2 linked regions of the Phytohabitans houttuyneae genome follow. The protein of the gene in region 1 interacts with the protein of each later gene in a pairwise test. Links are inferred from orthologs where the notes say so. Each region holds a gene or a part of one and is shown on either strand. Other genes may lie near its edges. The genes, in order: nth and aceE.

The links.
Region 2: the proteins of nth (region 1) and aceE interact in binary tests that used the Escherichia coli proteins (3 or more experiments, as listed by UniProt). The link is inferred for Phytohabitans houttuyneae from one-to-one orthologs.

What each region holds. Positions count from the first base shown.
Region 1 is NZ_BLPF01000001.1:4,519,137-4,534,185, reverse strand. Bases 615-3,398 are described here. They hold nth (endonuclease III), read right to left. Parts: upstream 2,503-3,398; coding sequence 1,726-2,502; downstream 615-1,725. Other genes in these bases: Phou_RS20935 (CapA family protein), read right to left, coding at 2,533-3,398; Phou_RS20945 (TlpA family protein disulfide reductase), read right to left, coding at 1,139-1,726; Phou_RS20950 (NUDIX hydrolase), read right to left, coding at 615-1,142. Also shown: Phou_RS20955 (MarP family serine protease), read right to left, coding at 1-417; more of Phou_RS20950, read right to left, coding at 465-614; more of Phou_RS20935, read right to left, coding at 3,399-3,633; Phou_RS20930 (adenosylcobinamide amidohydrolase), read right to left, coding at 3,764-4,429; Phou_RS20925 (Crp/Fnr family transcriptional regulator), read left to right, coding at 4,571-5,248; Phou_RS20920 (TetR/AcrR family transcriptional regulator), read left to right, coding at 5,350-5,928; Phou_RS20915 (TIGR03084 family metal-binding protein), read left to right, coding at 5,942-6,730; Phou_RS20910 (acyclic terpene utilization AtuA family protein), read left to right, coding at 6,727-8,340; Phou_RS20905 (acyl-CoA carboxylase subunit beta), read left to right, coding at 8,541-10,136; Phou_RS20900 (ATP-binding protein), read left to right, coding at 10,144-12,165; Phou_RS20895 (acyl-CoA dehydrogenase family protein), read left to right, coding at 12,171-13,319; Phou_RS20890 (cellulose binding domain-containing protein), read right to left, coding at 13,320-13,964; Phou_RS20885 (serine/threonine-protein kinase), read right to left, coding at 13,978-15,049. UniProt on the Escherichia coli protein: DNA repair enzyme that has both DNA N-glycosylase activity and AP-lyase activity. The DNA N-glycosylase activity releases various damaged pyrimidines from DNA by cleaving the N-glycosidic bond, leaving an AP (apurinic/apyrimidinic) site.
Region 2 is NZ_BLPF01000004.1:1,019,684-1,035,206, forward strand. Bases 4,063-7,320 are described here. They hold aceE (pyruvate dehydrogenase (acetyl-transferring), homodimeric type), read right to left. Parts: upstream 7,008-7,320; coding sequence 4,263-7,007; downstream 4,063-4,262. Other genes in these bases: Phou_RS46790 (hypothetical protein), read right to left, coding at 4,063-4,225; Phou_RS46800 (YjbQ family protein), read right to left, coding at 7,134-7,320. In the rest of the region: gltX (glutamate--tRNA ligase), read right to left, coding at 1-113; Phou_RS46765 (MFS transporter), read right to left, coding at 110-1,366; more of Phou_RS46790, read right to left, coding at 3,755-4,062; more of Phou_RS46800, read right to left, coding at 7,321-7,538; Phou_RS46805 (DUF4139 domain-containing protein), read left to right, coding at 7,560-9,182; Phou_RS46810 (DUF6766 family protein), read left to right, coding at 9,242-9,901; Phou_RS46815 (helix-turn-helix domain-containing protein), read right to left, coding at 9,878-10,564; Phou_RS46820 (MFS transporter), read left to right, coding at 10,718-12,049; Phou_RS46825 (hypothetical protein), read left to right, coding at 12,137-12,991; Phou_RS46830 (thiamine pyrophosphate-dependent enzyme), read left to right, coding at 13,195-15,523. UniProt on the Escherichia coli protein: Component of the pyruvate dehydrogenase (PDH) complex, that catalyzes the overall conversion of pyruvate to acetyl-CoA and CO(2).

The sequences.
Region 1 (15,049 bases):
GTCGAGGAGCGCGCTGTTTCGCACCGAACTTGCCAGCCACGGCAGCGACGACGAGCCGAGCGGCACCGCCACGAGCCAGGCGACCACCAGCACCGCGAGCACCGAGACGAGCGCTCCGCCCGCGTCGTCCAGCCTGCGCCCCGTCTGGCTGGTGATGGCGTGCCGCAGGTGTGTGCCCACCCACCCGGCCAGCGCCTGCCCCAGCACCGCGAGCCCGAAGATGGCGATCAGTGACACGACGACGCGCACGGCGTCGTCCGCGAACTGCCGGGCCACCAGCGGGCCGAGCTGCAGACCGATCAGCGCCCCGCCGAAGAAGCCGGCGAAGGACAGTGCCCCAATGACGAAGCCCTGTCGGTATCCACTGATCGCGAACAACACCATAAGTAGGACAAGAGCGACATCGATGGCGGACACCCGTCAAGGGTACGGGGGCCGGCCACCGCCGAGCGCGACTCGCGGCGTCAGCCCACCTCGTCGCCCGCGGACGGGGTCGGCTGCGGCGCGGGCCTCGGAAGGTCGGCGACACGGTCCCGTGGCCACGGGCGGGCCCAGCCCCCCATGTCCAGCAACACCGACAGGACGCCGCCGGTGAAGCCCCACACGAGCATGCCCCGGACGCGGAACGCGGGCCCCACCCAGCCGCTGGGGTGCCGGATCATGAGCCGGTTGTCCGGGTCGACGAGCTCGGCCACCGGCAGCCGGGCCACCCGCGCCACCTCGGCCGGCTCGCGCGGGTGCACCTCGTGCGGAGCGTGCCACCAGGCCAGCACCGGGGTCACCACGAAGTCGCTGACCGGGATCCACAGGGGAGGCAGCTGGGCGAGCACCGTGACGCTCTCCGGGTGGAGGCCCACCTCCTCGTCCGCCTCGCGCAGCGCGGTTGCGGCGGCGTCGGCGTCCTCGGGGTCGCTCGCCCCGCCGGGAAAGGCCGGCTGGCCGGCGTGGTTGCGCATCGTCTCGGCCCGCTGGAGCATCAGCACGTCGGGCTCGCCACCCTGCTCTCCCAGGAGCACGAGCACGGCGCTGGCACGGCCGCCCTCCTCGGGGGTGGGCAGCCGCGTGAAGTCTTCGACCCGGGCCGTGCCGAGCCGGTCGAGCAGCGGCGCCAGCCAGGAGGGCGCCCCGTTTGCCCCACTCACGGCAGCGTCACCCCGAGGTGCCTCGCGGCCAGCGTCGCGAGGGTGGCGTCGTCGAGCGCGGTCGAGTTGTAGAGATGGCGCACCCGCCCGTCGCGGTCGACGAACAGGGTGGCCGGGAGCGCGGTCACGCCGAGCTTGGCGCGCAGCTGCTCGGACGGGTCGAAAAGGTTGGGGTACGTCACGCCGAGGTCCGCGGCCAGGCTGCTCGCCGCCGACCGGGAGTCGCGGGTGTCCACCCCCACGACCGTGACCTTGCCGGCGGCCCGCTCGGCGAAGCGCTGGAACGCGGGCAGCTCCTCGCGGCAGGGCCCGCACCACGAGCCCCACAGGTTGACGATGGCCGGGCCGCGGATCGCGCTCACCACCATGTCCTGCCCGCCGGTGAAGCACGGCAGCGCCACCTCGGGCAGCGGCCCGCCCTCGCCCGTCAGGGCGACCGGCGCGGCTGAGGGCGGGGGTGCGGTCAGCCCGGCGCAGTCGGCGAAAGGTGGCGAGGGCTCAGCCGCCGGCGCCGAGCCGTCGGACCCATCACATCCGGCAACGGCCAGCACGAGCACCGCGGCCGCCACCCGCAAAGATCGAATCACGGTGCGTCCGTGGCCACCATCGCATTGGCCGGGACCAGGTCAGGGTCGACGCCGGCGGCGACGGCGAGCTCGCGGGCGCGGGGGCCCTTGAGCAGCTTGGCCGCGGCCGCCGCCTCGGTGGGACCGGTGCCGAAGGACGGGCAGAGCTTGGCAAGCGTGCACGCTCCACAGGCCGGCTTGCGGGCGTGGCAGACCCGGCGGCCGTGGAAGATCACGCGGTGGGAGAGCATCGTCCAGTCGCGCTTGTCGAAGAGCGCGCCGATCGCGTGCTCGATCTTGACGGGGTCGCTCTCCTCGGTCCACTCCCACCGCCGCACGAGCCGCTGGAAGTGCGTGTCGACGGTGATGCCTGGGACGTCGAACGCGTTGCCGAGGATGACGTTTGCCGTCTTGCGCCCGATGCCGGGGAGCTTGACCAGCTCGTCGAGTGAGCCGGGGACCTCGCCACCGTGCCGCTCGACAAGCGCCTGTCCCAGCTTCATCAGCGAGTCGGTCTTGTTGCGGAAGAAGCCGGTCGGCTTGAGCAGCTCCTCAAGCTCGGCGCGGTCGGCCGCCGCATACTCCGCGGCGGTGGTGTAGCGGGCGAACAGCTTTGGCGTGACCTCGTTGACCCGCTGGTCGGTGGTCTGCGCGGAGAGGATCGTCGCCACGGCTAGCTGGAGGGGACCCTCGTGGTTGAGCTCGCAGTGTGCGTCGGGGTGGGTCTCCTCCAGGATCCGCCCCATCTTGCGCGCGCGGCGCTTGCGCGAAAGGTCACTCTCAGAACGGGCCACGCGCGAAGCCTACGCCGGACCACCGACAGCTCAGGCGGCCCCGGGCGCAGTGATCTTTCCGGTCGTGTCAAGGGTCGCACCGGTGGACGGGAAGTCCGATTTGCTGAGTCGCTTCACCGCGGCCGCGCCCCGGTGCTCGTCGTCGATGGCCGGCTTGCCACCGGAGTCGAGGTACGTCGAGATGAGCTGACCGCCGCCCCAGCCGCCGTCGGCCTCCAGCGAGACCTTGAGCACGCCGCCCAACCCCAGCACGCCGCTCTTGTTGAGCGTGCCGGCGCCACCGGCGAAGTTGCCCAGGCTGTACGCGATGAGACGGCCCTTGTAGAACTCCATCGCCCGCAGCACGTGCGGCCCGTGTCCCACGATCAGGTCGGCGCCCGCGTCGACCATCGCACGCCCGAACTTGATCGGATCGCCCCGGTTTTCGCCGAGGTAGATCTCGGTGCCCGGCTTTACGTGCGTCATGGCCGCGCCCTCGGCGCCCATGTGCACCTGCACGACCACGATGTCGGCCAGGCCGGCCGCCTTTTCCACCACCTCGGCGGCCGCTTCGACGTCGACAAGCGGGTTGGACCACGGGTACGAGGAGAAGCCGGCCACGGCCACCCGCACACCCTCGACGTCCATCACGGTGATCTGGTCGGGCGCGCCGGTGTGCTTCAGCCCCACGTCCTCCAGCGCCCGCTGCGTGTTGCGGTAGCCCGCCGGCCCGTAGTCGTGCCCGTGGTTGTTGGCCTGGTTGAGCAGCTCGAACCCGGCGTCCTTCAGGTGCCCGGCGTATGACGGCGGCACCCGGTACTGGAAGCAGTTTTTCGACGTCGGGCCGCACTTGCCGGTGCCGGTGTCGTCGGTGATCGGCTCCTCGAGGTTGCCCATCACGAGGTCGGCCTTGAGCGCCTCGCGCACCGCCGTGAAGAAGCCCTCCCCGCCGTTCGGCGGGAGCCGGCCGGGCGCGTTGCCCATGATGATGTCGCCGGTCGCCGACATGGAGATGGTGCGCGGGGCGGGCTCGCCGGAGGGCGGCGCGGCCGCCCGGCCCGAGGGCTCGGCGAGCGCGCTGTCGCGCCACTGCGGGGCGGCCGGCGACTCGCGGGTGGCGGCGAGGGCGAGCACACCGCCGCCGAGCAGCATGACCGCGACCGCGAGCACGACGGCGGCCGGCCGCAGGGCACTGCTTCGCCGCTGCTGGCCGGGACCGGTGGACTGCTGTCGAGGGGGCATCGCCCCGCGACCTTACCTTCCCCGCGCCACCCCGGACGACCTACAGAAGCCGGTCTGACCAGGGCATTCCGGACCCCTGACCGGTGCCGCCTCCCTTTCGCACGGCCGCGTGCACCGCCCGCGCGAGCGGCGCGCCCCACTCCGAGCGCGGGCCGCCGTACGCCGCCTCGGGTCCATCGGCCACGCACAGGATCGAGATGGTGTCGGTCGAGGTACCCGTGGCGGGGAGGCCGAGGTCCCACAGCGCCTGCGCCTTCGCCTCGGTGGCCGTGGCGGCGGCGTTGACCAGTGCGGCGACAGAGAGGCGGACGGGCACGCGCACGACGATGTTGACCGTGCCGGGCGCGGCCGGCGCGTCGGCGGGCGGGGCGGCCGCCCAGATCGGGTCGCCGAGCCCGACCGTGGCCCACGCACGGACCCCGCCATCCTCGGCGGACACGACCTCGGCGACGTCGACGCCCGTGAGCAGGCCGATGCCCGGCCCGTCGAGCCCTTCGCGCGCGGCGAGCTCGGTCAGGTGGACGTCCGGGTCGTCGCGGCGGTACGACATCGGCACGGTCGCGTTGACGACCCAGTGGCGGACGCCGATCCCGCCGCCCAGCGCGGCGGACGAGATGGCCAGCAGCGGCTCGGCCAGCCGCCACACCAGCAGGGGTATCTCCAGCCCGTCCTCGTGGCGGGCGGTCAGCGTCGGCTCCGGGGACATCCATCGCACTCTACGGCTCGCCGATCAACATTCCGGGGGTGCACGCCCGGTCCCCGCCCTGGTGCGCCTAGACTTACTGCGCGCGTAACACGCCGGCGAGTGCGCCGGCGAGTGGAGATATGCGCAGGCGGAGGTGCGGCGATGGATGAGGTGTTGGCCCGCAGCGGGATCTTCCAGGGCGTCGACCCGGAGGCGGCGGAAGCACTCGCCAAGGAGATGGAGACGATCGAGACCCGCAAGGGTGAGGTCGTGTTCAACGAGGGCGAGCCCGGCGACAGCCTCTACATCGTGCTGTCCGGCAAGATCAAGCTCGGCCGGCGCGCGGCCGACGGCCGGCAAAACCTCATCTCGGTCATGGGCCCGTCCGACATGCTCGGCGAGCTGTCGCTCTTCGACCCGGGTCCGCGCACGGCCACGGCGACCGCGGTCACCGACACGCGCCTGGCCCGGCTGCGCAAGCAGGCCCTGCGTCCCTGGCTCAACAACCGGCCGGAGATCGCCGAGCAGCTGCTGCGCGTGCTGGCGCGGCGCCTGCGCCGGACCAACGACGCGCTGGCCGACCTGATCTTCACCGACGTGCCCGGCCGGGTGGCGAAAAACCTGCTCCAGATGGCCGGCCGCTTCGGCACCCGCGACGGCGGCGTGCTGCGGGTGACCCACGACCTGACCCAGGAAGAGCTGGCCCAGCTTGTCGGCGCCTCCCGCGAGACGGTCAACAAGGCACTCGCCGACTTCGCCTCCCGCGGCTGGCTGCGGCTCGACGGCAAGAGCGTGATCATCCTCGACCCGGAGCGCCTGGCCCGTCGCGCCCGCGTGTAGCGAAACCTTGAGCGATCCCACGCTCAAGGTTGAACAGCTCCAAAACAAGCAGGCTTGACTGTTTGTTTGCCGGAGGGCACGCTGTGGGGGTGCCGGTACGCATGCCGCAGCAGGAGCGCAGTCGCGCCACCCAGGCCCGCCTTCTCGAAGCGACCGTCGACTGCCTCGTCGAGCGCGGCTGGTCGGGCACGACCACCACTGTCGTCGCCTCGATGGCGGGCGTGTCGCGCGGCGCGCAGCTGCACCACTACCCGACCAAGGCATCGCTCGTCATGGCCGCCGTCGAGCACCTCGCCGAGCGCCGCGCCGAGGAGATCCGCAACGAGGCTGCCTCCCTGCCACCGGGCCCGCAGCGGCTCGACGGGGTGGTCGACATGCTGGCGGCGGCGTTCACCGGGCCGCTCTATGTGGCCGCGCTGGAGGTGTGGATCGCCGCCCGCACCGACGCTGAGCTGCGCGCGGCACTTGTCCCGCTGGAGGCGCGGGTCGGCCGGGAGATGCACCGGCTGACCGTCGAGCTGCTCGGTGCCGACGAGCGCACCCCGGGCGTGCGCGAGGCCGTGCAGGCCACCCTCGACCTGCTCCGCGGGCTCGGCGTGGCAAACCTGCTCTCCGACGACACCGCGCGGCGCGCGGCGCTGCTCGCCGCCTGGAAGCGGCAGTTGGCCACCCTTCTGTGACGCGGAGGCACGCATGTCCATCCTCGCCGGACTCCTGAGCGACCTCGAAGCCGAGTCGGCCGACCTCGACGCCAGGGTCGGCTCGCTGCCGGCGGCGCACTGGGCGCGGCTGACCCCGGCGGAAGGCTGGACGATCGCGCATCAGATCGCGCACCTCGCCTGGACCGACCACATGGCGACGCTGGCCGCCACGGATCGCGACGCCTTTTACGCCGGGCTCAACACCGCGTTCGAGGATCCGGAGCACTTCGTGGACCGGGGGACCGAAAGCTTCCTGGCCCCGCCGCCCGAGCTGCTCGAGCGGTGGCGGACCGGGCGTGCCGCCCTCGCCTCGGCGCTCGCCGCCGCACCGCCGAGCGCCAAGCTCCCGTGGTACGGGACGTCGATGTCGCGCGCCTCGATGGCCACCGCGCGGATCATGGAGACCTGGGCCCACGGCCAGGACGTGGCGGACACCCTCGGCCACCGCCGCGCCCCTACCGACCGGCTTCGGCACATCGCCCACCTCGGCTTCCGTACCCTCGGGCACAGCTTCCTCGTCAACGGCCGCGACCTGCCCACGGCGCCGGTCCGGGTGGAGCTGGTGGGGCCTTCCGGCCTCTGGGAGTACGGGCCGGACGAGGCGACCGACCGCGTCGTCGGGCCGGCGCTCGACTTCTGCCTGCTGGTCACGCAGCGGCGGCACCGTGCCGACCTGGCGCTGGTGGCGACAGGGTCGGTGGCCGACGAGTGGCTGGACATCGCGCAGGCCTTCGCCGGGCCGCCCGGTGCCGGCCGCGAGCCCACCGGCGCCCGGTCATGATCCGCATCGGCAACGCCTCCGGCTTCTACGGCGACCGCGCGGCCGCCTGGCGGGAGATGCTCGAAGACGGCCCGCTCGACGTGCTCACCGGCGACTACCTGGCCGAGCTGACCATGCTGATCCTCGCCCGTGACCGCCTCAAGGACCCGTCGCTGGGCTACGCCCGCACGTTCCTGCGGCAGATGGAGGAGTGCCTCGGCCTGGCCGCCGACCGCGGCGTCCGCATCGTGACCAACGCCGGCGGACTCAACCCGGCCGGACTGGCCGCCGCGCTCCAGTCGCTCGCCGCCCGGCTCGGCCTCTCCACCACCATCGGGTACGTCGAGGGCGACGCGCTCGACCAGCAGAGCCCGGGCGCGCTCGCCGCCAACGCCTACCTCGGCGCCTTCGGCATCGCCTCCTGCCTCACCGCGGGCGCCGACGTCGTGGTCACCGGCCGGGTCACCGACGCCTCGCTGGTGGTGGGGCCGGCAATCGCCCACTTCGGCTGGAGCCGCGACGACCTCGACGCGCTGGCCGGCGCGACGGTGGCCGGCCACGTGCTGGAGTGCGGGGCGCAGGCGACCGGCGGCAACTTCAGCTTCTTCACCGAGCTGCCCGACGGCGGGCGGCGCCCCGGCTTTCCGATCGCCGAGGTGAACGCCGACGGCTCGTCGGTGATCACAAAGCACCCCGGCACGGGTGGCGCGGTCACTGTGGAGACGGTGACGGCACAGCTGCTTTACGAGATCGCCGCGCCCGCCTATCCCGGCCCGGACGTGGTGACCCACCTCGACACCGTGCGGCTGGCTCAGGAGGGACAGGACCGGGTGCGGGTCACCGGCACTCGCGGCACGCCCCCACCACCTACCCTCAAGGTCGGCGTCGCCGGCATCGACGGCCACCGCAACGCGATGACGTTCGTCCTGACCGGCCTCGACCTCGACGCCAAGGCCGCCCTGGTCCGTGCCCAGCTGGAGGGTGCGGTCGGCAAGGAGGGTCTCACGTTCACCCAGCTGGGGACGGATGACGGCGCCCTCCTGCAGGTGGCGATCCACGACCCGGACCCGAAGCGCGCCGGCCGCGCCTTCTCCGCCGCCGCGGTGGAGCTCGCCCTGGCGTCCTACCCCGGCTGCACGCTGACCACGCCACCGGCGGACGCCACCCCCAGCCCGCTCTTCACCACGGCCTCGATCCCCCAGCCGGCGCACTGGGCCATCCACCCCGACGGCACCCGCGCCGAGATTCCCCCACCCACACACACCTCCCCGTTGATCAGGGACTTCGTGGATGGACACGCCGTGGGACACGCCCACCAACTCCCTGATCAACTGCGAGGGCGGGTTGCGCGGGTTGGGGCTCGTTCGGGGGACAAGGGGCTGGACGCGAATGTCGGGGTGTGGGTGCGGTCGGATGAGGATTACGCCGCGCTTGTCTCGTGGCTTTCCGCTGAACGGTTGGCGTTGCTGCTGCCTGAGGTCGCGGATTACCTGGTCGAGCGGTACGAAATGCCCAACCTGTGGGCGCTCAATTTCGTGATCCGCGGGGTGCTCGGCCGGCGGGATTGGCTTGATCCACAAGGGAAAGCGCTGGGAGAGCGGTTGCGCGCGCGGATACGAGAGGCGCCGTGAAAGCTATCCGTGTCGCGTCGGGTGAGCCGCTCGTTACGGGAGTGGCGATGGCGACGGACTGCGGTTCCGAAGCCGGCCGCCGCGCCGCAGACCCGCGACGCGACGGCTGGCGCCCCGTGGACATTGCCGTCGCGGCGTGCGGCCGGGCAGGCACGACCGGGATCAGTTGTGAGATCGCGAAGCAGATGGGGGTCTGAGCCATGGCCGTCCTGGACACCGCCATCGACCCGCGCAACCCGTCGTACCTGGAAAACCGCAGCGCCATGCTGGAGCGGCTCGCGGAGCTGGATGCGGCGTTGGAGGCGGCGCGGGGCGGCGGTGGCGAGAAGTACGTGACCCGCCACCATGCGCGTGGCAAGCTGCTCCCCCGCGAGCGGATCGAGCTGCTGCTCGACCAGGACGCGCCATTCCTGGAGCTGTCGCCGGTGGCCGCGTGGGGCACCGACTTTCCGACCGGCGCGAGCGTGGTGACCGGCATCGGCGTGGTCGAGGGCGTCGAGTGCGTGATCATCGCGAACGACCCGACGGTACGCGGCGGCGCGGTCAACCCGTACACGCTGAAGAAGACCCGCCGGGCCGGTGAGATCGCGCTGGCCAACCGCCTCCCGATGATCAATCTGGTCGAGTCGGGCGGTGCCGACCTGCCCAGCCAGGCGGAGATCTTCATACCGGGCGGCCAGGTCTTCCGCGATCTGACCCGGCTCTCCGCCGCGCGCATACCCACGCTGAGCGTGGTCTTCGGCAACGCGACCGCCGGCGGTGCGTACGTGCCGGGCATGTCCGACTACACGATCATGGTGCGCAACCAGGCCAAGGTCTTCCTCGCCGGCCCGCCGCTGGTCCGCATGGCCACCGGCGAGATCACCGATGACGAGTCGCTGGGCGGCGCGGCGATGCACGCGACCCGTTCCGGCCTCGCCGACTTCGTGGCCGAGGACGAGCGCGACGGCATCCGCCTGGCCCGCCAGTGTGTCCGGCGGCTGAACTGGCGCAAGGCCGGACCCGCCCCGCGGATCGCTACGCCGCCGAAACACGACGTCGACGACCTCCTCGCGGTGGCCAGCGCCGACCTCAAGGTGCCCTTCGACCCGCGCGAGGTGCTCGCCCGGGTGCTCGACGGCAGCGAGTTCGACGAGTTCAAGCCGGCGTACGGCACGGCGCTCGTCACCGGTTGGGGTGACCTGCACGGCTACCCCGTCGGCGTACTCGCCAACGCGCGCGGCGTGCTCTTCTCCGACGAGGCGCAGAAGGCGGCGCAGTTCATCCAGCTCGCCAACGCCTCCGACACTCCGCTGCTGTTCCTGCAGAACACGACCGGCTACATGGTCGGTACGGAGTACGAGCAGCGCGGCATCATCAAGCACGGCGCCCTGATGATCAACGCGGTCGCCAACTCGACCGTCCCGCACGTGACCGTCAACCTCGGCGCCTCGTACGGCGCCGGCAACTACGGCATGTGCGGCCGGGCGTACGAGCCGCGCTTCCTCTTCAGCTGGCCGAACGCCAAGTCCGCCGTGATGGGCCCGGCGCAGCTCGCCGGCGTGCTGTCGATCGTGGCGCGGCAGGCGGCCGAGGCGAAGGGACAGCCGTACGACGAGGACTCCGACAAGGCCATGCGCATGATGGCCGAGCGGCAGATCGAGTCGGAGTCGGCCGCGCTGTTCCTCTCCGGCCGGCTGTACGACGACGGCGTGATCGACCCGCGCGACACCCGGACCGTGCTGGGGCTCAGCCTCTCCGCGATCCACAGTGGACCGATCAAGGGCGCCGAAGGCTTCGGCGTCTTCCGGATGTGAGGTGCCCGTGATTCGACGACTGTTGGTCGCCAACCGCGGCGAGATCGCGCGGCGCATCTTCGCGACCTGCCGGCTGATCGGCATCGAGACGGTCGCCGTCTACTCCGACGGTGACGCCGACTCGCCGCACGTGGCCGAGGCGGACTACGCCGTGCACCTGCCGGGCAACGCGCCCACGGCCACGTACCTGCGCGGCGATCTGCTCGTGGCGGCGGCGCGCAAGACCGGCGCGGACGCGGTACACCCGGGCTATGGGTTTCTCGCGGAGAACGCGGAGTTCGCGGCGGCCGTGGCCGACGCGGGCCTAACCTGGGTCGGCCCGCCAGCCAAGGTCATCAAGGTGATGGGCTCGAAGATCGAGGCCAAGACGTTGCTCGCCGACGCCGGCGTCCCGATGCTCCCCACCTACCTCGACCCCGACCAGGTCACCGAGTTTCCGGTGCTGGTCAAGGCGTCCGCGGGCGGCGGCGGCCGGGGCATGCGGATCGTGCGCGACGCCGAGTCGCTGGGCGACGCGGTCGCGTCGGCGCGGCGGGAGGCGGCCAGCGCGTTCGGCGACGGGACCGTCTTCCTGGAGCGGTACGTGGACCGCTCACGCCACGTCGAGGTGCAGATCTTCGCGGACACGCACGGCAACATCATCCCGTTCGGCGAGCGGGAGTGCTCGATCCAGCGGCGGCACCAGAAGATCATCGAGGAGACGCCGTCGCCGGCCGTCACGCCCGCGATGCGCGAGGAGCTGTGCGCCGCCGCCGTGTCGGCCGCCCGCGCGGTGGGGTACGTGGGGGCCGGCACCGTCGAGTTCCTGCTCGCGCCGACCGGCGAGTTCTACTTCCTGGAGATGAACACCCGCCTCCAGGTGGAGCACGCGGTCACCGAGTGCGTCTCCGGCTTCGACCTGGTGCAGCTCCAGCTGCTCGTCGCCGAGGGCCTGCCGCTGCCGATGGGCGGCGCGGCGCCGATCCGGGGCCACGCGATCGAGGTACGGCTCTGCGCCGAAGACCCCGCCTACGCCTGGCTTCCCTCCACGGGCACCCTGCACCGCCTGCGCGTGCCGGAGGTGGCGGCCGAGTTCCGCCCGCTGGTGCAGCCGGGGCTGCGGCTCGACTCCGGGGTACGGGACGGCTCGGTGGTCGGCGTCCACTACGACTCGATGCTGGCCAAGCTGATCGCCTGGGCGCCCACGCGCCACGAGGCGGCCCGGCTGCTCGCGTCGGCCCTCACCCGCTCCCGCATCCACGGCGTGGTGACAAACCGCGACCTGCTGGTACGCGTGCTGCGCCACCCCACGTTCCAGTCGGGTGACATCGACACCGGCTTCCTCGACCGGCACCAGGAGGTCTTCGCGCCGCTGCTGTCCTCTGTGGACGCGGTACGGGTCTCCTGCCTCGCCGCCGCGCTCGCCGAGTCCGCCGCGCGCCGCGCCTCGGCCGCCGTGCTGCGCTCGCTCCCGTCCGGGTGGCGCAACGTGCCGTCCGGCTCGCAGACCGCGGTGTACGACGGACCGGCCGGGCCGGTCGAGGTCGGCTACCGCCTGGACCGGACCGGTGAGCTGGCGAACTGGTGGGTGCGCGCGGTCGACCCCGAAGAACTCGACCTCGCCGGCCTCGGCCACCCGCCGGTCACCGACGACCACCCGCCGGTCGCGCTGGTGTCGGCCACGCCGGACCGCGTGATCCTCGACGTCAACGGCATCCGCCTCTCACTCGACGTGGACCGGGTGGGCAACGTCTCCTATGTAGACAGCGCCGAGGGCTCGGTCGCCCTCACCGAGTTGCCCCGCTTCCCTTTGCCGGAGCCCGAGCTGGCCGAGGGCTCGCTGGTCGCCCCGCTGCCCGGCGCGGTAAGCCGCGTACTGGTCACGCCCGGCCAGCGCGTGGGGGCGGGCGAGCTGCTGATGACGCTCGAAGCGATGAAACTGGAACACCCCGTACACGCTCCGGCGGCCGGCGTTGTCGCGTCGGTGCCGGTGAGTGCGGGCGCACAGGTCGACACCGGAGCGGTGCTGGCGGTCCTCACCCCGGAGTAGGTGTCATGTTCGAACTCACCCCTCAACAATCCGATCTCCGCGACGCGGTCGCGGCCCTCGGCCGCCGCTACGGCCACGAGTACTTCGTGGCCAAGGCCAAGTCCGGCGGTCATACCACCGAGCTGTGGTCGGAGGCGGGCAAGCTCGGCTATCTGGGCGTCAACGTCCCCGAGGAGTACGGCGGCGGGGGCGGCGGCATCACCGAGCTGGCCATCGTCTGCGAGGAGCTGGCCGCGGCCGGCTGCCCGCTGCTGCTGCTCGTGGTCTCGCCGGCCATCGCGGCCACGGTGGTCGCCAAGCACGGCACGCCCGACCAGCGGTCCGCCTACCTGCCCGGCTTCGCGGACGGGTCACTCAAGGTGGCCTTCGCGATCACCGAGCCGGAGGCCGGCTCCAACGCCCACCGCCTCGCCACGACCGCCCGCCGCGACGGCGACGACTGGCTGATCTCCGGCCGCAAGTGCTTCATCTCGGGGGTCGACGAGGCCGCGTACGTGCTGGTGGTGGCCCGCGTCTCGGCCGGCGACCGGCTGCAGCCCGCGCTCTTCCTTGTGCCGGTCGACGCGCCGGGGCTCACCTCGTCCAAACTGGACATGGAGATCGTGTCGCCGGAAAACCAGTGGCTGCTCTACCTGGACGACGTCCGCGTGCCGGCCGGCGCCCTGATCGGCGGCGTCGAGGCCGGCCTGCCCGCCCTCTTCTCCGGCCTCAACCCGGAGCGCATCACCGTGGCGGCGATGGCCGCCGGCACCGCGCGGTACGCCCTCAGCCGCGCGTCTTCCTACACCGCCACGCGCCAGGTGTGGGGCCGCCCGATCGGCGCCCACCAGGGCGTGGCCCACCCGCTCGCGCACGCGGCGGTCCAGGTGGAGCTCGCCCGCCTCATGATCGCCAAGGCGGCCGCGCTCTACGACGCCGGCCGCGACGTGGAGGCCGGGGTGGCGGCCAACATGGCCAAGTACGCGGCCGCCGACGCCGCGGCACTCGCGGTGGACACGGCCATCCAGGTCCACGGCGGCAACGGCATGACGACGGAGTACGGCGTGGCCACGCTGCTGGGCGCCGTACGCGCCGGCCGGATAGCTCCGGTCAGCCGCGAGATGATCCTGAACTTCGTCGCCCAGCACGTCCTCGCCCAGCCCAAGTCGTACTGACTACGCGCAGGCGGTGCCGTTGACCTCGCAAGACAGGGGCGTCGTCACCGCGCTCGAGCGGTCGAACTGGAAGCGGAGCGCGACCGACGACCTGCCACCCACCGGGGCGCTGCCGGTGAAGGCGAACACCTCACCCTCCTGCTTGAGGGTCGCCTGCGGCGCGCTCTCCACCCAGAAGGTGCGCATCGGGCCGATCGTCGACGGGAAGCGCAGCCGTACCGTCCACGTACGAGCGGTGGTGGTCGAGTTGGTCACCAGCACCTCGCCGATGAAGCCGCCGTCGAAGGTCTGCAAGGTGCGGTAGCGCCCGGTCAGCTCGGGGGCCGGAGGTCGCCGGGCCGGAGACTCGGCCGCCCGGGAGCGGGACGGGGAAGGCGTCGGGCGCCGCGGTGAGGCGAGCGTCGCCTCGATCGTCGGTGAGGCGTTTGTGGCCCCGATCGTCGGCGAAGGGCTCGCGTCCGGCACGCTCGGTCCGGCCAGAAACGGGGGCGTCGCGGCCGGGGCCGGCGGCAGCGCCCGCTCCTCCCGGTCCGGACGCAGGCTGACGAGCGCGAAGACCAGCAGGCCGACGAGGATCACCACACCGGCGACCGTGGGCAGCCAAGGCAGCATCTCGAACGCGCGCCGGCGCGGCAGTCGAACCATCAACGGTCCCCGCTCACCGCGCCAGCGTCGGGCCCTGCAGGGCGTCGCGGCCCTTGCCGGCCAGGCAGCGGAAGGTGCGGTCACCGTCGGGTCGCAGCACCTCGAACTGCCAGCCCTGCGTGGACAGCAGCAGCGTCGTGCGCATGAACGTGCCCTCGGTGCAGAGCGCCTCGACCGCCGGCTCGTCCGCAACGCCGGCCGGGTCGGCTCCGGCGGGCAGGTCGCCGACCGCGTACGCCTCCCAGGTGTGCCGGCCGTTGCAGTCGACGCGCTCCGCCCGGATCCCCGGGCCGCCGGCGTCCGCCGCGCCGTAGCACTCGAGCTCAGCGGGGCAGCGGCCGCCTTCGAGGGGCAGCATGCAGCCGGGCAGCGCCCCGAGGACGAACGACGGGAGCGGAGCGGCGGTCGTCGAGATGATCGCGGTGGGGCTCGGCGTGGGGTCCGGGCGGTTGGCCATGTACCAAGCGCTGGTGCCCACGACCAGGAGCAGGGCGAATGCGGCGACACCGCCGAGGATCCAGCCCATGTTGCGGCGGCGGCCGGTGCCGACCGTCGGGGTGTTGTCGTGTGCCGGCACGAAACCGGGCGCGCGCAGGGGGTTGGGCGGCCGACCGCCGGCACCCGGCCCGGACGGGGCGCCGCTGCTGGGCGGGAAGCCGATGCCGGGCGAGACGGGGTACGCGGGGCTGGCCGACGAGGGGCCGGGCGATGCCGGAGCCGGCGGGGCGGGCGAGGTGGGCACCGGCGGGGCGTACGAGCGGGACACGTACACGCCGCGGGGTGTCGACGGGGGCGGCGGCTCGCTCAGCGACACCCCGGTCAGCATGTCGCGCAGCTGCTCGGCCGACGGGCGGGACTCCGGCTCGTTTGCCATGCCGCGCCGCAGCACCTCCATCAGCGCGGCGGGCACGCCTGGCAGGTCGGGAATGGGCTGGTTGAACAGCTCCATCAGCGTGATCAGGCTCGGGTTGCGATCTTCCCGCCAGCGGGGTGGCTTGCCGCGCATCACCGCGTAGAGGGTGGCGCAGAGCGCGTACACGTCGACGGAGGGCGAGGGCGCGCTGTGCCGGAACATCTCCGGCGGC
Region 2 (15,523 bases), on another replicon or contig:
ACGAACGCGCCGCCGTGCTGCCTCGCGTAGATCCAGTTCTGCAGCGCCGAACGGGCACCGCCGACGTGGAACATACCGGTGGGAGACGGGGCGAAGCGCACGCGTACGGTCACGGCACCGAGCGTATCCGCACCACGAAGACGCTGCCGAGGAGGGTGACGGCGGCGGTGAGCGCGTAGAGCGTGGGGTACCCGCCGAGGTGCACCACGATCGGCGCCGACATCGCCGGCCCGAGCACCTGGGGCGCGGAGTTGGCGATGTTGATGACGCCCAGGTCCTTGCCCCGGTCGGTGGCGCGGGGGAGCACCTGCGTGATCAGAGCCGCGTCGACGGCCAGGTAGACGCCGTAGCCGGCGCCGAGCAGCACCGCGGCCACGATGGCCGTGCTCCACAGCGGCCACACGGCGAGCAGCGTCGCGGCCACCGCCATGATCACGCCGGACCAGATGACGAAGATCTTGCGCCGGCCGGAGCGGTCGGAGAGGCGGCCGGACACGACCGCGGTCGCCATCATGCCCGCTGTGTAGATCAGGATCAGGATGAGCAGGCCGCCCTCCGGATCGTGGTACTTCACCCCGTCCTGCAGGAAGTACAGCAGGTAGAGGGTGCCGAGCGCGTTGCCGACCTGCACGAGGAAGCGGGTGCCCCAGGCCCAGGCGAAGTCGGGGTACCGGCGCGGGCTGATCCACATGCCGGACAGCAGCGGAACGCGCGGGCGGGCCGCGCGGGGCAGCGGGTCGTCCGGGGTGAACAGCGCGAACGGCAGGGCGAGGATCAGCACGGCCACGGCCACCGCGTAGTACCCCGCCTTGTTGTCGGTGAAGATCGCGGTGACCAGCACCGCGCCCACGACGAGGCCGAGCGACTGCGGTATCCCCACCCACCCCGACACGCCGCCGCGCTGGGCGACCGGCACCCGGTCGGGGATCGCGGCGGTGAGGGTCGCGAGGGCGGCGTTGAAGCACACCTGCGCGGCCACCCAGCACACGGCGACGCCGACGATCGTGCGCTGCTGGCCGAGCGTGACCAGCGACGCGGCGCCGAGCAGCGCGCTGGAGAAGGTCCACACGTGGCGCCGCCCGAGGTCGCGCCCGCCGAGCCGCAGCGAGGTGCGGTCGGAAAGCGCACCGGCCAGCGGGTTGGCGATGACGGCCGCGAGCGCGCCGAGCGCGGTCACCCAGCCGAACATCGCCTCCTTGTTGGCCGGGTCGATCAGCTCGACCTGGTTGGGCAGCAGCACCTGGATCGGCGTGAAGAACGCCATCCACACGCCGAGGTTGGCGCTGAAGATCAGTGCGATCCAACTCCGCCGCACCGGCACGGTGGGCTCGGCGAGCGCGGCGGGTACCTCGATCCCGGCCTTCATCTGGAGGCTCTGATGAGGTCCCGGTACCAGGCGTACGAGGTCTTGGGAGTGCGCACCTGCGTCTCGTAGTCGACGTGCACGAGGCCGAAGCGCTTGGTGTACCCCTCGGCCCACTCGAAGTTGTCGAGCAGGGACCAGACGAAGTAGCCGCGAACGTCCACACCGGACGCCATGGCCGCGCGCACCGCCGCGATGTGACCGTCCAGGTAGGCCACCCGCTCGGGGTCGTCGATCCCGTCGTACGCGCAGCCGCTCTCGGTCACGTGGATCGGCGGGAGCGCCTCGCCGTACTCCTCCTTGAGCGACACCAGCAGCTCCCGCAGCCCGTCGGGGACCACCGGCCAGCCGAACGCCGTCGTCGGATAGCCCTCAAGGGGTGCGAACTCGAACGGCAGCGGACTGTCCGCAGTGGACGGCGCGCGTATCCCCGTGGGGTTGTAGTAGTTGACACCCAGCGCGTCGAGCGGTGCCGCGATCGTGTCGAGGTCGCCGTCGCGCACCACCGAGGGGTCCATGCCCAGCTCCGGATAGCCCCGCCCGAAGAGCGGATCGGTGAAGAGACGGTTGTGCAGCGCGTGGTACGCCGCGGCCGCGGCGGCGTCCGCGTCACTCACCGGCCAGTCGGGTGGGTACCAAACGGGGGAGTAGTTGTTGGTGATGGCCACCGCGCCGGCGCCCCGTGCCCGCAGGGCCGCCACCGCGAGACCGTGACCGAGCAGCTGATGGTGGGCCACCGGCAGCGCACCGAAGAGGAGGGTCTGGCCGGGCGCGTGCTCCCGGTGGCGTAGCCGAGGGTCATGTGGATGAACGGCTCGTTGAGCGTGATCCAGAGCCGCACGCGGTCGCCGAGCGCGTCGGCCACCAGCCCGGCGTAGTCGGCGAACCGGAACGCCGTGTCGCGGCTCAGCCAGCCGCCCTTTTCTTCCAGCGCCTGGGGCAGGTCCCAGTGGAAGAGCGTGACGACCGGGTCGATCTCCTTGGCCAGCAGGGCGTCCACGAGGCGGTCGTAGAAGTCGACGCCGGCCGCGTTTGCCGGGCCGGTGCCGTCGGGCTGGATGCGCGGCCAGGCCACCGAGAAGCGGTACGCGTCGACGCCGAGCCCGGCCATCAGGTCGACGTCCTCCGGGTACCGGTGGAAGTGGTCGCACGCCACGTCGCCGGTGCCGCCGTCGGAGACCCGCCCCGGCTCGTGCGAGAACACGTCCCAGATGGACCGCCCGCGTCCACCCTCCGTGGCAGCGCCTTCGATCTGATAGGCCGCCGTCGATACACCCCAGGTAAAGGCCACCCGCGACCTCCTAGAACGCGAAAGATCCTCGCACTCTAGTCCGCGACGCTGACCTCCGGGAACCCCTTCGTCAGGGCCGAACGGACCGACCTACCCAACGGTACGAACGGGGTCACGGTCGCGTCGTCCCACACGCCGTCGATCCGGCCGTCGACCACCAGAGTCGGCGAAATCCACCCTTGCGGGCGGGAAACCTTGGCCTTGTTGGGCCCGCTCACCACCCGATCGATCTGGCGCAGGCTGCCCACCGTGTACGGGTCGAACGCGGGCAGCAGGTGCACGGACATCGGCCGCTTCCGCGCCACCTCGCCGGCCAGCTCGGCCGGCAGCGCGCCGCTCTCGACCTCGACGAGCTGGTCGGCCAGCCGGGCGAACGACTTCTTCGCCAGCGCCGGCTTCAGGTCGAACCACCGGGCGAACTCGTCCGCTGTCGACGGCCCGTACGTGCCGAGGTAGCCAAGGGTGAGCGCGTCGATCGCCGCCTCGGTCTCGACCTCTTCCCACCCGCCCAGCCAGGCGCGCGGCGCGACGAACGTGACGTTGCGCCCGCGTGGCGGCCCGAGCAGAGCAGCCCGCGGAACGCCAGCGGCTTGAGCACCGCCCGAAGCCCTGGATCAAGGGCTCGCGCAGGTCGTCGTGCCGGGTGGCCTTGACGATCGCGGTGGCCAGCTCCTCGCGGGTGAGCGGCTCACCGCCGAGCACGTCCGGCACGGCCGCGATGATGTCGGCCATCTGCTCGGCGGTCACCCCGTGGTAGCGCAGCCAGGAGCCGGTCGTCTCGCGGGTGCGGGTGGACATCGCGGCGACCCAGGTGGGCAGGTCGGCGGCGGGCAGCAGGTGCAGCGTGCCGCGCGCGGCCCAGGTCTTCACCAGCCGCCGCTTGTCCCACAGCTCCTTGTCGACGCTCGCCGCGGTGGCGCCGCCCTTCACCCGCAGGTCGAGCGCGGTCACCGCCGAGGCGGCGAGCTGGGCGTGCACGCCGCTGAGCCGCCGCGCCACCGCGACCGCATCCGTGCCGCGGGTGGCGCCCAGAAACTGCCGCTCGATGCGCCACCGGAGTATCTGTTCCCACGTCAACGGCATGTAACCACAATAAGGGGTTACCAATACGCGCGGAACACGGAGCGGTCCACGGCGGCCCGCCAGCCGGGGTCGCCGGCGTCGGTGCGCAGCGCGGTGAGCGCCGCGATCGCGCCTTCGACGAGGTCGGGCCAGTCGGGCGGGGCACCAGCCGCGCCTTTCTGCATCAGGAACGCGAGACCGGCCGAGTTGCTGACCGCCCAGCCGGCCCGGCGGGGCGCGCGGTGGCCAGCGTCGCCGCCCTGGTCGCTGACCAGGCGGACGTTGAACGGGTAGCCGACCTCGCCGCCGGGCTTGGTCACGGCGATGTGCGCGCTGGCCGGCTCGGCGCCGAAGATGTCGCGAAGGAACGAGGGCGCGGGCGCCTCGAGGACGACCTCGACCCCGTCGCCGTACTCCCCGGGGTCGCCGGTGGCGGCGACCCCGCGGATGAGCTCGACCACGACCGACGGCTCCCGCCGGTCGAAGATCACCCATTCCATGCGGCTCACGCGATCAAGCATGGCCGCATGGAACAAGGCTGTGGGGTCAGCTGTCGCCGCCGGTCTCGCCGACCGGGGCGGCGTTGACGTCGTCGATCGCGTACTTCTTGGCCGCCTCGGCCGGCACCGCGGCCGGGATCTCCCCGCGGACGGCGAGCTGGCGCAGCGTGGCAACCGCGATCGACTCGGCGTCGACGTGGAAGTGCCGGCGCAGCGCGTGCCGCGTGTCGGAGAGGCCGAACCCGTCCGTGCCGAGCGAGGTGTAGTCGCCGGGCACCCACCGGGCGATCAGGTCCGGCACCGCCCGCATCCAGTCGCTGACCGCGACGACCGGTCCGGCCGCCTCCGCCAGCTTGGACTTGATGTACGGCGTACGCGCCGGGCTGCCCGGGTGCAGCAGGTTGTACTCCTCGGCCTTGACCGCGTCGCGGCGCAGCTCGGTCCAGGAGGTCACCGACCACACGTCGGCCGCCACGCCCCAGTCCTGCGCGAGCAGCTGCTGGGCCTTGAGCGCCCACTGCATGCCCGTGCCGGAGGCGAGGATCTGCGCCTTCGGGCCGTCGACGCTGGGCGCCGGCGAGTACCGGTAGATGCCCCGCTTGACGCCCTCGACGTCGAGGTTTTCCGGCTCGACCGGCTGCAGGATCGGCTCGTTGTAGATGGTCAGGTAGTAGAAGACCGCCTCGGACTGCTCGCCGTACATCCGGTGGAGGCCGTCCTCGACGATGTGCGCGATCTCGAAGGCGAACGCCGGGTCGTACGCCACGACGGCCGGGTTGGTCGCCGCGATCAGGTGCGAGTGGCCGTCTTCGTGCTGCAGGCCCTCACCGTTGAGCGTGGTGCGCCCGGCCGTGGCGCCGAGCACGAAGCCCCTCGCCATCTGGTCGGCCGCCGCCCAGAACCCGTCGCCGGTGCGCTGGAAGCCGAACATCGAGTAGAAGATGTACAGCGGGATCATCGGCTCGCCGTGCGTGGCGTACGCCGTACCGGCGGCGGTGAACGACGCCACCGAACCGGCCTCGTTGATGCCCTCGTGCAGGATCTGCCCGGCCGTCGCCTCCTTGTACGACAGGAAGAGCTCGCGGTCGACGGACGTGTACTTCTGCCCGTGCGGCGAGTAGATCTTCTGCGTCGGGAAGAGCGAGTCCATGCCGAACGTGCGCGCCTCGTCCGGGATGATCGGCACCCACCGCCGGCCGAAGTCCTTGTCCTTCATCAGGTCCTTGAGTAGGCGGACGAAGGCCATTGTGGTGGCCACCTTCTGCTTGCCCGAACCGCGCTTGACGTCGGCGAACCGCTCCGCCCCCGGGATCTGCAGCGGGATCGTGGTGGTGCGCCGGGACGGCAGGTACCCGCCGAGCTGCTCGCGCCGCTCCCGCAGGTACTGCACCTCGTCGGACTTCTCACCCGGGTGGAAGTAGGGGGGCAGGTAGGGGTTGGACTCCAGGGCGGAGTCGGGGATGTCGAGGTAGAGGCGGTCGCGGAACGACTTCAGGTCGTCGAGCGTCAGCTTCTTCATCTGGTGGGTCGCGTTGCGCCCCTCGAAGTGCGAGCCGAGCGTCCAGCCCTTGATCGTCTTGGCGAGGATCACGGTCGGCTGGCCGGTGTGCTCGATCGCCGCCTTGTACGCCCCGAAGAGCTTGCGGTAGTCGTGGCCGCCGCGCTTGAGGTTCCAGATCTCCTCGTCGCTCATGTGCTCGACCATCTTGCGGGTGCGGGGGTCGCGCCCGAAGAAGTGCTCGCGGACGAAGGCGCCGGACTCGGCCTTGTACGTCTGGTAGTCGCCGTCGGGCGTGGTGTTCATGAGGTTGACCAGCGCGCCGTCGGTGTCGGCGGCGAGCAGCGGGTCCCACTCGCGACCCCAGATGACCTTGATGACGTTCCACCCGGCGCCGCGGAAGAACGCCTCGAGCTCCTGAATGATCTTGCCGTTGCCCCGCACCGGGCCGTCGAGGCGCTGCAGGTTGCAGTTGATCACAAAGGTGAGGTTGTCGAGCTCTTCGCGCGCGGCCAGCCCGATCGCGCCGAGCGACTCCACCTCGTCCATCTCACCGTCGCCGAGGAACGCCCATACGTGCTGGTCGGACGTGTCCTTGATGCCCCGGTGGTGCAGGTACCGGTTGAACCGGGCCTGGTAGATCGCGTTCAGCGGGCCGAGACCCATGGAGACGGTCGGAAACTCCCAGAAGTCCGGCATCAGCCGGGGGTGCGGGTAGCTGGGCAGGCCGCCGCCCGGCCCGGCGTGGGAGAGCTCCTGGCGGAACCCGTCGAGCCGGTCCTCGCCCAGGCGCCCCTCGAGGAACGCGCGCGCGTACATGCCGGGGGAGGCGTGGCCCTGGAAGAAGATGTGGTCTCCGCCACCCGGGTGGCTCTTGCCGCGGAAGAAGTGGTTCATGCCGACCTCGTAGAGCGAGGCGGCACTCGCGTACGTCGAGATGTGCCCGCCGACGCCGATCTCCGGGCGCTGGGCGCGGTGCACGAGCATCGCGGCGTTCCACCGGATGTACGCCCGGATGCGCCGCTCGACGAACTCGTCGCCGGGGAACCAGGGCTCCTGCTCCGGCGGGATCGTGTTGATGTAGTCGGTCGTGGTCAGGGGTGGGACCCCGACCTGGCGCTCCCGGGCGCGTTCGAGCAGGCTCAGCATGACGTAGCGGGCGCGTTTGGCACCTCGCTCGTCAATGACCGCGTCGAGCGACTCGATCCACTCGCGGGTCTCCTCGGGATCGATATCGAGAAGCTGGCTCGGCAGGCCATCGCTGATCACCGGGCGCTTGCGTTCGGTAGCCACCAGCGCTCCCTCTGCTTTGTGTGATGGGTCTCTGTAGCCTTCCATCCTGCCTTGTGCACCGGCCTCCGTCACGCCTGGTGGACCCCTACGCGACGCTCGACACATGTACCAGGGGGTAACAAAGCGTCAACCTGGGAGGAAGGAAAACCGCACCTGGCGGCTGGGGTTGTCGCCGTTGGTGTCGACCAGGCAGATCGACTGCCAGGTGCCCAGCGCGATACGCCCGTCGATCACCGGCAGGGAGGCGTAGGGGGCGACGAAGGCCGGCAGCACGTGGTCCCGGCCGTGACCCCTGGCGCCGTGCCGGTGCCGCCAGCGGTCGTCGGCGGGGAGCACCGCGTCGAGGGCGGTCAGCAGGTCGTCGTCCGAGCCGGCGCCGGTCTCGATGATCGCCACGCCGGCGGTGGCGTGCGGCACGAAGACGTGCAGGAGCCCGTCGCCCTCCCCGCTCACGAAGTCGGCCGCCTGGCCCGTGATGTCCCGTACGGTGGCGCGCCCGCCCGTCTTCACCGTGATCACCTCTGTGCGCATGCCGCCAGTATGGTTTGACGCGTGAACCCAGTGGTGCTTGACGCCCCGATCGTGGCGGTGACGGTGTACCCGGACCGGGCCCGAGTGACCCGCCGCGGCAAGCTGCGGCTGCCCGCCGGCCCCGGCACGGTCCACATCGGACCACTACCGCTCGGGCTGCACCGCGACTCGGTCCGGGTCGGCGGGCACGGCCCGGCCACCGTGCTCGGCGTCGACGTGGTCGTCCACCACCAGGCCCGCGCGACCGACGCGACAGTCGCCGAGGTCGAGGAGGCCCGCCGGGCGGTCACCGCCGAGCTGGCCGAGCTCGCCGACGCCGACGCGGTCGAGGCGCAGCGGGCCGACTTCCTGTCGACGCTCGCCCAGCGGGCCGGCTCGACGTACGCGCGGGCGGTCGCCGCAGGCGAGTCCGACCCGGCTGCTGTCGCCGGGTTCGCCGACTCGATCGCCGAGCAGCTCACCGCGGGCAAGGCCCGCCAGCGCGACCTCGCCCGCCGCGCGGAGGAGGCCCGCGACCGCAAGGCCGCGCTCGACCGGCGGTACAAGGAGCTGGTCGGCCGCCGCGGGCCGGACCAGCTGGTCGCCGCCGTGGGCCTGCAGGTCTCGGCCGGCGGCGCGGCCGCGGAGGACGTCGAGCTTGAGCTGTCGTACGTGGTGGACGGTGCCGGCTGGGAGTCCACATACGACGTGCGCCTCGCCGACGACCGGCTGGCCGTCACCTGGTTCGGGCTGGTCACCCAGCACACCGGTGAAGACTGGCCGGAGTGCGAGCTGGTGCTCTCGACGGCGCGGCCGGCGACGACCACGACCGTGCCGGACCTCGACCCGTGGTACCTCGACCGCATCCGCCCGCTCCCGGTCGCGCGGGCGGTGGCGGCCACCCGGAGCCGGGAGATGATGCGCGCCGGCGGCCCGCCGATCCCGCCGCCCGCACCGGCTGCCGCCGCGGCCGGGTACGCGGCGGACAGCGTCGCGCCCGACGAGATGCTCCTGCTGGAGGAGAGCACCGGCGTGGTGGAGCAGGGGGTCGCCGCCGCGACGTACCGCCCGGAGCACGCGGTCGCGGTCCCCGCCGACGGCACCGCGCACCGGGCCACCGTGGCCGTGCTCGACCTCGGCGCCGAGCTTGACTACGTGACCGCGCCGGCCAGCTCGCCCGACGCGCACCTGCGCGCCACCGCGGTCAACAGCTCCGCGCACACGCTGCTGCCCGGCCCCGCCTCGGTCTTCCACGGCGCCGACTTCGTGGGCACCACCCGGCTGGAGACCTGGGCGCCGGGCGAGGAGGTCGAGCTTGCCCTCGGCCTCGACGACCGGATCCGGGTGGAACGCAAGCTGACCCGGCGCACCGCCACCAAGGCCGCGCTCGGCTCGACCCGGCGTCGCGAGGTGGAGTACCGGACCACGGTCGCCAACCACACGCCGCGCCCGGCCAAGGTCACGGTGCTGGACCAGATCCCGGTCTCCCGCGACGAGGGGATCACGGTGCGCGCCTTCAAGGTCGACCCCAACCCCGTCGACCGCACCGACCTGGGCGTGCTCAGCTGGAAGCTGGAGCTGGCCCCGGGCGAGACCAAGGAGGTCCACATGGGCCTGCGCGTGGAGCTCGCCCGTGGCGTGGAGATGTCCGGCTGGCGAGAGTAGCCACCCCCACCTCCGAGGGACGTGTATTCGGGCCCCGCGAAGGTGGGTAGTAGTCGTTCATGCGCCGGTGGATGTGGTTCAACGCCCTCTCCCTGGTGATGTTCGGGGCGTTTCTCGTGTTCATCGTGTTACAGAGCGTCTTCGGGTGGCACGTGCGGAACGAGGAGCTGACCCAGTACGGCCACGCCGCCGACAGCTACTGGGCGTACCTGCAGAGCGGGCACTTCGTCGAGGCCGTGTTCGAAAACTGGGAGTCCGAGTTCCTCCAGATGGGCTCGTACGTGCTGCTCACCGCGTACCTCGTCCAGCGCGGCTCGCCCGAGTCCAAGCAGCTTGACGAGGATGACCGGGCCGAGGACTACCCCGAGAAGGCGGGTCCACACTCGCCGTGGCCGGCGCGGCAGCACGGTGTGGCGAACGTGCTCTACCGCAACAGCCTGTCCATCGCGCTGCTCGGGCTATTCGTCGTCTCCTTCGTCATCCACCTGCTCGGCGGCACTGCCGAATACAACGAGCAGCAGGCGCTGGAGAGCGGCGCGGCGCCGATCAGCGCGGCCACGTTCCTCACCACGAGCGACTTCTGGTTTCAGTCGATGCAGAACTGGCAGAGCGAGTTTCTGGCCGTCGGCTGCCTGATCGTGCTCAGCATCTTCCTGCGGCAGCACGGGTCGCCGCAGTCCAAGCCGGTGGTCAAGTCACACGCGCACACCGGCGAGTAGCCGCTGCAGCTCGCGCGGGGTGTGTCCCAGGTGGGCCCGCACGGTCCGGGTGAGGTGCGCCTGGTCGGCAAAACCAAGATCAAAAGCCAGCGCGGCAAGGCTCGTCTCACCCTGCTCGAGCCGGTCCAGCGCCGCGCCGACACGGACCCGGTTGCGGTACCGGGTGAGCGGCGCGCCCACCACCGCATGGAACGCACGGCTGAGCCGGTACGGCGACACGCCCACCAGCCGGGCCAGCGGCACAAGCCCGCGCGCCTCCGGATGGCCGGCACGGATCGCCTCGCGGGCCCGCTCGACCGCCGTCCGGTCACCGCCGTCCGCTGCCCGATCCGGCGCGCTGTCGAGCAGCTGGACCAGCCGCTCGGCGACCGCGAAGTCGGGGTCGTCGCCGTGAGCGGCCCGCCACAGCAGGCGGTGCGCGAGGTCGAGCCGCGCGTCCACGTAGATCGGGCCGGCCGTGCCCTGCCACAGGTCGGCGCCGAGGCGGATGGAGGTGCACTCGTCCCCGCCGTACGGGTGGGCGAAGTGTTCCTCGTCCCCGGTGACGTGGCGTAGCCCATCGTGCGGTCGGCGAGCACCTCGCCACCCCGGCCGCGGCGGCGGAAGCCACCCGAGCGCACGAGCACCACCCCGAACTCCGGCACCGGCTCCGGCGGCGACCACCGCGCGTGGTCGTCGCGGCAGGCCACCGCGCGGACGGTGAAGTCCGGGCGGTCCACCAGCAGCCGGGTGGCGCGCATGGGCCCAGCCTATGCCGGTGCCGGCCGGCAAGAATGTTCAAGACCGGCCCCGCCCGCGCCGCGCACAGTTGCCGCCGTGACCACCGTGACCGCCCGGCCGCGCGCCGGGACGATGCTCGCCGTCCTGCTCACCGGCCAGGCCATGGCGTCGATGGACAACTCCATCGTGGCGGTCGCCGCTCCCGCCATCCGGGCCGACCTCGGGGGGAGCGGGGCGGTGCAGCAGCTCGTGCTGGCCGGGTACACGCTGGCGTTCGCCGTGCTGGTGGTCACCGGCGCCCGGATCGGCTCGCGGTACGGGTACCAGCGAGTGTTTCTGCTTGGTCTGGCGGGTTTCACCGTGACCTCGCTGGCGTGCGGCCTCGCCCCCGGTGCCGCGTTTCTCGTCGCCGCCCGGATCGCGCAGGGCGCCGCCGCGGCCATCATGACGCCGCAGGTGCTGTCGCTGATCCAGGTCCGCTTCGAGGGCGCGGCGCGGGCGCGGGCCATCGGCCTGTACTCGATGATTCTCGCGCTCGGCGTCGCGGCCGGCCAGATCGTCGGCGGCCTTGTGGTGAGCCTCGACATGGGTGGGCTGTCGTGGCGGCCGGCGTTCCTCGTCAACGTGCCGATCGGCCTCGTCCTGCTGGTGGTCGGCCCGCGCCTGCTGCCCGCCGGCACGCCGGTGCCCGCCCGCCTCGACCTGACCGGCGTGTGGCTGCTCTCCGCCGCGATGGTCGGCGTGGTACTGCCGCTGGTGCTCGGCCGCGAGCAGGGCTGGCCCGCGTGGGCGTGGGCCCTGCCGCTCGGCGGGGGAGTCGCGCTGCTCGCGGCCTTCGTTCGGCACGAGCGGCGGGTGGGCGCGCCGCTTGTCGACCTCACGGTGCTGGCCACCCGCCCGGTGCGGCTCGGACTGCTCGCCTGCTGCGCGGTGATGGGGTGCTATGCGGCGTTCCTGTTCGCGCTGACGCTGCACCTGCAGGACACGCTGGGCTTCAGCGCGCTGGCCGCCGGGCTTGCCTTCGTGCCGTACGCGACCGGCTTCGCGACGAGCAGCCTGCTGGCCCGGCGGCTGCCCGCGCGGGTGGTGTCGGTGACCGGCCCGCTGGCCTTCGCGGCGGCGGTGCTGGCGGTGGCGGGCATCGGGCAGAGCGGCTGGCCGTGGGGCCTGGGCAGCGCGCTGCTGCTGGTGGGCGGCGCCGGCCACGCGGCCGGCTTCACACCGCTTGTCACCCGCATCTCGCCGCTGATCCGCCCCGACCAGGCCGCCTCGTTTTCCGCGATGGTCTCCACCGGCGCCCTGCTGGCGAGCGTGCTCGGCGTGGCCGCACTCGGCGCCGTCTACCTGGGGACGGGCTCGTTTGCGCTGGTCGCGGTCCTGATCGCCGTCCTGCTGTGCGGCGGGGCGGCGAGCGCCTCCCGCGTGTAGCGCCGCATTATGCGGCACCCCCGGCTGGCGGCGGCCACTTCGAGGGTTCCGAGCCGACACGCGGTGTCCGCCCTCACCCTCATGCTCATGTACGCATCCACGCATCCGTGGCGGTCCGCCGCCGTGAGCCTTTTCGGGGCGGCCGGCCTCGCACTGGCGATCGGCCTGGGCACGGCCATGGACACGGGCGCGCCAGCGCTCAACCTCGCGTCAGACGCCGCAGCGATGCCGTCAGCGAAGCCGCTGACCGCGGAGCCGGCATCCACCGAGCTGGATGTGCCCGCCGCCGACGGCGTCCGCGTCCCGGCTTCGTCACCTTCTGATCCGTCACCTGTTGATCCTTCACCTTCTGATCTGGCGCTTTCCGATCCGGCGCTTTTCGGTCCAACCGCGCCCGCGTCGTCGCCGTCCTCACCTTCGCCGTCGCCGTCGCTGTCCGAGCCGTCGCTGTCCGAGCCGTCGCTGTCCGAGCCGTCGCTGTCCGAGCCATCGACGGCCGAGCCGTCCACGGACGAGCCGTCCACGGCCGAGCCGGTCTCACCGGCGGGGGCGGCGCCTGAGGAGGCGGAGCCGGCCTCACCGGCGGGGGCGGCGCCCGAGGCGGCGCAGGAGCCGGCCGCGGTGGAGTCCGTGGCCGCGCCGACGCCCACGGCGAGCAACAACCAGCCGATGGTCGGCCCACCGATGCCCACCAACGGCGACACGGACTGCGCGGACTACACGCGGCAGTCCTTCCCGATCGACCCCGCCAACGACCCGAACAACCTCGACGCGGACGGTGACGGCATCGCCTGCGAACCGCCGCCCGGCAGCCGCGAGTCCGAGGACCTGGACTGCGCCGACGTGGCGGAGCGTTCCTTCCGCATCGACCCGGCAAACGATCCGAACAACTTCGACGCCGACGGTGACGGCATCGCCTGCGAACCGCCGCCCGGCGAATGACCGCGAAAAGCCTGAGGCCCCGGTTCCCGCACCGGGGCCTCAGCCTGTGGCGGGGTCGTGGCTGCGCACCGCGGAGGGTGAGGCCGCGGGAGCAACGGTCCGGACCACCGCGGACATCGCGGTAGCTCAAATCGGCATGAATCTCTTTCGCGTCTCGTGGGGTGACGGACGGTCCGGGTGGCCGGGGTTGGCCCGCGTCGGTAATGCTGTGCACCGTGACCACCCCTCAAGATCTGGACGAACGTTTCCGGGAGGCGGTAGGCGGGCTGGCCGAGTCCGTGGGCCAGCAGGAGCCCGGCGCGCCTGTGCGCGAGGGCACCGACCTGACCGGGACCGCCGCGCTCGACCTGTTCGACGCCCAGCTCACCAGCCGTCACCTCGACCTGGCCGGGCGTTGGCTGCGCAGCTTCGGCGAGGGGTTCTACACGATCGGCTCCTCGGGCCACGAGGGCAACGCCGCCGTCGCCGCGGCCGTGCGGGTCGACGACCCGGCGCTGCTGCACTACCGCTCGGGCGCGTTCTACTGTGCGCGGGTCGCGCGGGCGCGGTCCGGCCCGGCCAATGGCAACGGCGACGACGCGGTCAGCGCCGCCGCGCGTGACGTGCTCCGGGGCATGGTGGCCTCCAGCCAGGAGCCCATCGCCGGCGGGCGGCACAAGGTTTTCGGCAACGCCGACCTGCACGTGATCCCGACGACCTCCACCGTGGCCTCGCACCTGCCGCGGGCGGTCGGTGTGGCGTTCGCGATCGAGAGGCTGCGGCGGCTGGGCCCGGCGGCGCGTGCGCTGCGGTCGGCGCGGCCCCAGCTCGACGCGCAGTCGCCGTGGCCGGCGGACGCGATCGCGGTGTGCTCGTTCGGCGACGCCTCGATCAACCACGCGAGCGCGGTGGCCGCCTTCAACACCGCCGGCTGGTGTGACCACGCCGGCCTGCGCCTGCCCGTGCTCTTCGTGTGCGAGGACAACGGCCTGGGCATCAGCGTCCGCTCGCCGTCGGGGTGGGTGGCGGCCGCGCTGCGCGCGCGGCCGGGGATCAGGTACTTCGCCGCCGACGGGTGCGACGCCGCCGCGACCTTCGACGCCGCGACGGAGGCAGCGGCCTGGGTACGCCGCCACCGCCGCCCCGCCGTCCTCCACCTGACCACCGTGCGGCTGATGGGGCACGCGGGCGCGGACGCCGAGAGTGCGTACCGGACGCCCGGCGACATCGCCGCCGACGTGGCGCGCGACCCGCTGGTGGCCACCGCGCGGCTGCTCGTGGCCGCCGGGCTGGCGCGGCCGGACGAGATCGTGTCGCGGTACGACGAGGTGGGCTGGCAGGTCCGCAAGGTCGCCGAGGAGGTGCTCGCCGAGCCCAAGCTGGAGGGTCCCGCCGACATCGCGGCCCCGCTGGCGCCCCGCCGGCCGGTGCGCGTGGCGAAGGCGATCGCCGAGGCCGCCTCGCGGGCGGAAGGGCCGTCCGGTGCGGCACGGGACGCTGGGTTTTCCGCCCGGCTGCCGGAGGAGCAGGGCCCGCTCACGCTGGCCCAGACGATCAACGCGGCGCTCGCCGACGGCATGGTGGCCAATCCGGGCATGGCGGTGTTCGGCGAGGACGTGGCCGTCAAGGGCGGCGTGTACGGGGTCACCAAGGGCCTGCGCGACCGCTTCGGCGCCTCGCGCGTCTTCGACACGCTGCTGGACGAGACGTCCATCCTCGGGCTCGGGCTCGGCGCGGGCCTGAGCGGCATGCTGCCGGTGCCGGAGATCCAGTACCTCGCCTACCTGCACAACGCCGAGGACCAGCTGCGGGGCGAGGCCGCCACCATGCAGTTCTTCTCCCGCGGCGCCTACCGCAACCCGATGGTCGTGCGGGTGGCCGGGCTCGCCTACCAGGAGGGGTTCGGCGGGCACTTCCACAACGACAACTCGGTGGCGGTGCTTCGGGACATTCCGGGCATAGTGGTCGCGGTGCCGGCCCGGCCGGACGACGCCGCGCCGATGCTGCGCACGTGCCTGGCCAGCGCGGCGGTGGACGGCAGCGTGTGCGTGTTCCTGGAGCCGATCGCGCTGTACCACACCCGCGACCTGTATGCGGAGGGTGACGGTGAGTGGCTCGCCTCGTACCTCCCGCCGGACGCCTGGTCCGCCGCTCACGTGCCGATCGGACGGGCCCGCGTGTACGGCGTGGGCTCGGCCGAGGACCTCACGATCATCACGTTCGGTAACGGGGTGCGCATGGCGCTGCGCGCCGCCGCCCGTTTGGCCGGCGAGGGCGTCGGCTCCCGGGTCGTGGACCTGCGCTGGCTGGCCCCGCTGCCGGTGGCGGACATCATCCGCGAGTCCTCCGCGACCGGGCGGGTGCTCATCGTGGACGAGACGCGCCGATCGGGCGGGGTCGGCGAGGGCGTACTGGCAACGTTGGTCGATGGCGGCTTCGTCGGCGCGGCGCGGCGAATCGCGTCGGTTGACTCCTTCATCCCATTAGGTCCGGCTGCCCGTCACGTCCTCGTGACCGAAGATGCCATCACACAGGGTGCCCGAGGGCTCTTGG